3 regions of the Lentilactobacillus curieae genome follow, and region 2 is predicted to be linked to each of the others. Evidence: predicted binding sites of a transcription regulator. Region 2 holds the regulator's gene; each other region holds the start of a gene.
The links. Region 2 encodes LexA, which represses DNA repair genes until DNA is damaged. Its sites were predicted from a motif close to CNAACANNTGTTNG; they were not measured.
Positions count from the first base shown of each region.

Region 1: a site for LexA is predicted at 1,157-1,170, ahead of uvrB (excinuclease ABC subunit UvrB). Genes of this name have one in related genera too.
Region 3: a site for LexA is predicted at 1,151-1,164, ahead of uvrC (excinuclease ABC subunit UvrC). Genes of this name have one in related genera too.

Region 1 is NZ_CP018906.1:1,643,169-1,645,448, forward strand. It holds gene galU (UTP--glucose-1-phosphate uridylyltransferase GalU) at 1-109, shown strand, start outside; gene trxB (thioredoxin-disulfide reductase) at 186-1,133, shown strand; gene uvrB (excinuclease ABC subunit UvrB) at 1,279-2,280, shown strand, end outside.
Region 2 is NZ_CP018906.1:1,991,233-1,993,512, forward strand. It holds gene PL11_RS09650 (lysophospholipid acyltransferase family protein) at 1-103, shown strand, start outside; gene PL11_RS09655 (YneF family protein) at 135-359, opposite strand; gene PL11_RS09660 (DUF896 domain-containing protein) at 456-704, opposite strand; gene lexA (transcriptional repressor LexA) at 853-1,479, shown strand; gene PL11_RS09670 (hydroxymethylglutaryl-CoA synthase) at 1,540-2,280, opposite strand, start outside.
Region 3 is NZ_CP018906.1:77,425-79,704, reverse strand. It holds gene PL11_RS00480 (ABC transporter substrate-binding protein/permease) at 1-250, shown strand, start outside; gene PL11_RS00475 (amino acid ABC transporter ATP-binding protein) at 243-992, shown strand; gene uvrC (excinuclease ABC subunit UvrC) at 1,206-2,280, shown strand, end outside.

The DNA.
Region 1 (2,280 bases), 350 kb from region 2:
GTTAAAGACAAACATTACGTTTGGCTTACGACACGATGAGATTGCTGATGGCCTTCGTGAGTATCTAATTGCACTTGGTAAGTCACTAAGTGATGAAAATAAAAAGTAATTTGGACAATTTACTTTACATACTTACATTTTGATAGTAAATTAAATTGCGTAAGATTTAAAAAGGAGGATCCATTATGACAAAAAGTTACGATGTTGTAGTGATTGGTGCAGGCCCTGGTGGAATGACTGCTGCGCTTTATGCTTCAAGAGCCAACCTGTCTGTTGCTATGATCGACCGGGGAATTTATGGTGGTCAAATGAATAATACCGCCGAGATTGAAAACTATCCTGGTTTTAAATCAGTGATGGGTCCAGACTTGGCTCAACAAATGTACGATGGCTCAATTAACTTCGGTGCTGAGTACGTTTATGGATCAGTCGAAGAAATCATCGATAATGGTGATACTAAAGTAATCAAAACAGATAGTGAAGAAATTGAAGCAAAGGTTGTTGTGATTGCGACTGGATCTGAGTACAAGAAGCTGGGCATTCCTGGCGAAAAAGAATACGGTGGCAAGGGAGTTTCATACTGTGCCGTCTGTGATGGGGCATTCTTTAGAAATAAGGATGTTGTTGTCGTTGGTGGTGGTGATTCGGCAATTGAAGAAGGTTCTTACCTTTCTGGAATTGTGAATAAGGTTACAGTTATTCACCGTCGTGACACACTTCGTGCTCAAAAGGTCATCCAAGACCGTGCGTTTGAAAATGATAAGATGGATTTCGTTTGGAATACAAATGTTGTTGAAGTTCTTGGCGATGGCGACAAAGTTACAGGCGTTAAGGTAAAGAATAACGAGACAGACGAAGAAAGTGTTGTGGAAACTTCAGGAGTATTCATCTATGTTGGGTTGTTGCCAATGACCGATCCATTTAAGAGTTTAAACATTACTGATGAATCTGGTTGGATTGTTACTAATGACCATATGGAAACGTCAGTTCCAGGTATTTATGCAATTGGTGACGTGCGTCAGAAGGAACTTCGCCAAATCACAACTGCTGTTGGTGATGGTGGAATTGCTGGTCAACAAGCATTTAAGTACATTGAGGAATTAAACTCAAAGTCACCAGTTAAGGGTGCTTAAAAAGGTACGACAAAATTGATTTGCGAAAGTATGTTCGTATGGTAAAATACTTTTGTGAGTAAGGCTGAAACAAAACTTAGTTTTGCTGAGGCCTTTTTATTTACTTTAAAAAAATCAGCTTTCAAGTTGGATTGGAGGACTTTGATTGATAGAGCGACAGGATGATAGAAAATTTGATTTAGTTTCTCAATACAAACCAACTGGAGACCAACCAAACGCCATCAAGGAATTGGTTGCGGGGGTTGAAAGCGGTGAAAAAGAACAAATTTTAATGGGCGCTACTGGGACTGGAAAGACGTTTACAATTTCTAATGTTATTTCTCAGGTTAATAAGCCAACACTAGTTTTGTCTCACAATAAAACGCTGGCTGGTCAGTTATATAGTGAATTTAAGGAATTCTTCCCTAATAATGCGGTGGAATACTTCGTTAGTTACTATGATTACTATCAACCAGAGGCTTATGTCCCTTCCAGTGATACCTATATCGAAAAGGATTCATCAATCAATGATGAAATTGATAAGTTGCGGCATTCCGCTACCAGTTCACTGTTAGAGAGAAATGATGTTATTGTTGTGGCGTCGGTTTCCTCAATTTTTGGATTAGGTAGTCCTAAAGAATATAAGGACCATGTAGTATCGCTGCGTGTCGGTCAGACAATGGAACGGGATGCACTGTTACGGGCATTAGTTTCGATTCAATTTGATAGAAATGATATCGATTTTCAACGGGGGCGTTTTAGGGTTCACGGAGATGTTGTGGAAGTTTTCCCAGCATCGTTAGATGACCATGCCTTACGAATTGAATTTTTTGGAGACGAGATTGACCGAATTCGCGAAGTCGATACTCTGACGGGTGAAGTTATCGGTGACCGGGAACACGTAGCCATTTTCCCGGCGACTCACTTTTTGACCAATGACGACATTATGAATCAGGCGCTTCCAGAGATTAAAGAAGAGCTTGACCAACAAGTAAAAAAATTTGAGGCGGAAGGTAAACTTCTTGAAGCCCAACGATTAAAGCAAAGAACTACGTATGATATCGAAATGATGCAAGAAATGGGTTACACCAGTGGAATTGAAAATTATTCGCGATTTATGGATCGAAGAAAACCTGGTCAACCACCGTTTACGTTACTAGATTTCTTC
Region 2 (2,280 bases):
TCCAGCTCAAAAGGAAATCGAGCAAAAACTACAAGAATCCTTTAACAGACTAGATCAAGAAGTGAATCCAAACTTTAAATACGTAGACGTTTCAAAAAAATAAAAGCGTGATGAGTGTCCAGCTCATCTCGCTTTTATTTTTTATTACTCTGTGACTTCATTGAATTCATCATTTGATGAAGTTTCTTTTGAGATGGTTTTTGTCCCATTTGAAGCATCATTTGTCTCAATTGATCTTCGCTGAATGGAGGGTTTTCTTTGAGGTATTTCTCCATGTAACGACGAGAAATGAAAAAACCACCAAACAGGCCACCAATTAACGCAACGATTACAATTAGAATCCACAACCAAGTTGCCATGTTTCGGCCTCCTTATTTACATATCGATAATAATTTTACACAAGATTGTTGAAAATATAAAGATAAATCGGGATAAAAACGAATATAATCTTTAGATCAGTCGTCACGTAAATTCTTTTTGCGTTGAATTTTACGAACCTTTTCTGGGGTAACTTCCTTGCCATCATTGTCGTAAACTTTCATCATTTCAATCTGACGCCTAAAGTTTTCCTTGAAACGAGTTACATATTTTTTACGTAAGTCGGCTTGTTCAACCTTCTCAACTTCAGTCAAGCCAGCCCCTTTAGCCTTTTTAGCGAGTTCGTTAATTCTAGGAACAATTTTCTTTAATACTTCGTCTTCAATTTCTTCGACAGGATGTTTCTTTTGATTATCTTTAGTCAACTTAATTCCTCCATATTTTTATAGCTTTCCAAATGCGAACATGTGTTTGAAAGCCAGCATAGTTTATGTTACGATTATTATAATAATAAAGAACGATGAGGTGTCTTCGATGAAAGCAACCCAAAGCAAACAAATAGAAATTTTACATTACATATGGGAAAAAGTAAACGAACACGGTTATCCACCTACAGTTCGTGAAATTGGTGAAGCAGTAAACCTTTCATCAACTTCTACAGTTCATGGCCATATTGCTAGGTTAGAGCGTAAAGGTTATATTGTCAAAGACCCATCAAAACCCCGCGCGCTAGAAGTAACTGCTTCAGGTATGGAAGTGTTGGGCATCACTCCCAACCAAAAGCAAATTCCTGTATTAGGAACTGTGACAGCCGGTGAGCCAATTTTGGCTGTCGAGGAAGCCACCGACTACTTCCCATTGCCATCTTCTCTAGCTAATTCTGATCAACCACTGTTCATGTTACAAATTCGTGGTGAAAGTATGATTAACGCCGGTATTTTAAATGGGGACTATGTGATTGTAAAGAAGCAGGCTTCAGCCGAAAATGGTGACATTGTCATCGCCATGACTGACGAAAACGAAGCCACTTGTAAACGTTTCTTCAAGGAAAGCGACCATTTTAGATTACAACCTGAAAATGACACCATGGCGCCAATCATCTTAACTCGGGTAAGTATCCTTGGTAAGGTTGTCAGCTTATTCAGATCAGAAATATATTAATCCAAAAACCATTATAAAAACAAAATTCAGTTGATTTCAAATTGCAATCAACTGAATTTTTTATTTGTCCTCACCAGTCACTTGGTCTAAATAAATCAACTTATCCTTTGCTCTGCCTTTCAATACGAACCTAGAATCATCATCTGAATAATTAATGCTTAGATCAGCCGTTTCTTTTAAGCCGGACCGATACATCTGTTCATATTCTGTAATTGTTAATCGCTTTCTACGATTAATTTGTTGGTCAACTGATTGTTTAAGCAATTTACGGTCGAATTCTCCAAGAACACCGGAATAAAACTCACCTTGGGCACCTGAACCATAGCTGAATAAGCCAATATTAGCACCAGCTGGAATCGTTTTTGAATTCGCGATAAGTGAAATTAGGCTGAGGTACAAAGAACCAGTGTATAAGTTTCCAACAAGAGAGTTATACAATTTCGAATGGTTGAACTCAACCCACAGGGGATTATTTTCCTCCTCTTGTGGTACAACCGTTCTTAATGCTTTTACTCCCATCTTCGGATATGGCAGATGGAAAACTAGAGCATCAAAATCCGTCACCTGTTTATTATATCTATCAAGATACTGATTAAACGTCCGGTTGAAAAAGTCCACGTAGACATCGTTAGAATAATGGCCATCGACCCGAGCCTCTTTTGTATAATTTGGTCTCCAAAAGTCCATGATGTTTTTTGAGTAAAAGGCGCTCTTGCCATCTAACGCAAGGACGGTTGGATTACTAGACAAAAGCATTGCAACTGCTCCGCCACCCTGAGTCACCTCTCCAGGAGTTTCCAA
Region 3 (2,280 bases), 180 kb from region 2:
TGTTATCTTACCGCAAGCATTTAAAAACATCTGGCCTGCCCTCGGTAATGAATTCATCTCGTTGATTAAGGAAAGTTCAATTGTTTCTATCATCGGGGTAACCGATTTGATTTACCAAACTAACATTGTTAGGGCTGATACGTACCGTGGAGTAATGCCAATTTTCGTTGCCATGGTAATCTACTTTATTGTGACGTTTGCGTTGACTAGATTGCTAAACTACTACGAAGGGAAGATGAAACATGCTTGATAAATCAGTTATTGAAGTTAGTGGATTAGAAAAGAAATTTGGCGACAATGTTATTTTGAAGGACATTGAAGGAACGGTTAAATCAGGCCAAGTAATCTGTATCATTGGCCCCTCCGGAGCTGGAAAGAGTACTTTTCTAAGATGCTTAAATTTATTAGAAAAGCCTACTAAAGGAACTGTTCAGTTTGACGGTCAGAATTTAATGGGAATTAGCGATGCGGAATTAGTTCAAGTTCGCGAGAAGATGGGAATGGTGTTTCAAAACTTTAACCTCTTCCCCAACATGACTGTTCTTGATAATCTAAAACTTGCTCCGGTGAGGGTTAAAAAGATGAGTGATGCAGAGGCTGCCAAAGTGGCGATGAAGTTGCTTGATCGAGTTGGCTTAGCTGAAAAAGCTGATGCATATCCAGACAGTCTTTCAGGTGGTCAGAAGCAACGGGTTGCGATTGCCAGAGCATTAGCAATGAATCCGGAAGTGATGCTGTTTGATGAGCCAACTTCGGCACTTGATCCAGAAATGGTTGGTGAAGTCTTAGCGGTTATGCAGGAACTCGCTGAGGAGGGGATGACCATGGTGGTGGTAACCCATGAAATGGGATTCGCCAAGGAAGTTGCAGACGAAGTTTGGTTTATGGCAGATGGCTATGTTTTGGAGAAAGACAAGCCGGATGAAATTTTCCAAAACCCTAAAAATGAACGGACAAAGGACTTCATTTCAAAAATTATTGAAACTAGGTAGTTTGCTTTCACTTTGTTTCTGAGGGGGGAAGCATCACCAAAATAAAAAAGTAGCTGCGATGTTTTTAGGATTAACACATCGTGGCTACTTTTATATTTTTTTCGGCCATTTGTTGTTTAATCAAGGTACTGTATCTGAGTGGTTCAGATTAATTGAAGCAAACGTATATTCGCGATATAATTTTGAATGGACTTTTAGAAGGGGGTGGACAACTTGGCTAGTGAGTATTTAGAACATAAGCTAGCGCTATTACCCGATATGCCGGGATGTTACCTGATGAAAAACATCAACGGTAAGATTATCTATGTCGGGAAAGCGAAGAATTTGAAGAACCGTGTCCGCTCTTATTTCAAGAGTAGTCATGAGGGGAAAACTGCGAAGCTTGTTTCTGAAATTGCAGATTTTGAAACCATTGTGACTTCTACGGATAAGGAAGCCTTCTTGTTAGAAATAACTTTGATTCAAAAGCATCGACCTTATTTCAACATTAAGTTGAAACAGGGAAATGGCGGTTATCCGTACATTAAAATTACTAATGAACGTGACCCACAAATTAAAATTGTGAACACGCTACTAAAGGACGGGGCATATTATTACGGCCCTTATCCCAACGTGTATGCCGCAGATGAAACTGTAAATTTTCTCCAAAAGGTTTATCCGCTAAGACGCTGTAACGGTTATCAAGGCCGTCCATGCCTTTATTATCACATGGGGCAGTGTCTGGGGCCTTGCTTTAAAGAGGTTCCAAAAGAAGAGTATGATAAGCAAATCAAGAAGATCAAATCCTTCTTAAATGGAAATGTGGACAGTGCAAAAAAGTTATTAACTAAGCGGATGCAACAAGCAGCTGAAAAAATGGAATATGAGCGGGCTGCAGAAATCCGTGATCAAATAAAGTACATCGAAATTACGGTTGAAAAGCAAAAGATTATTAGTAATGATAATACACCTCGAGACATCTTTAACTACTATATGGATAAGGGGTGGCTGTCGATTCAAATTTTTTTCATTCGGCAATCAAGGCTGATGAAACGAGAAAAGCGCCTTTTCCCAATTATTAATGATCCTGATGAAGAAATGGTCAGTTTCATTGCCCAGTTTTATCAACAAAAAAATCAATTATTACCAAAAGAGATTTTGGTGCCGAATACGCTACCAACCGATGTGATTAGTCACGTAGTTGAGGATGTCCCCGTAAGGACACCACAGCGTGGCCAAAAGCGGGACCTGTTGAATATGGCGGGAACTAATGCTCAACTGGTTTTAGAAGAGAAATTCAGGCTGATGG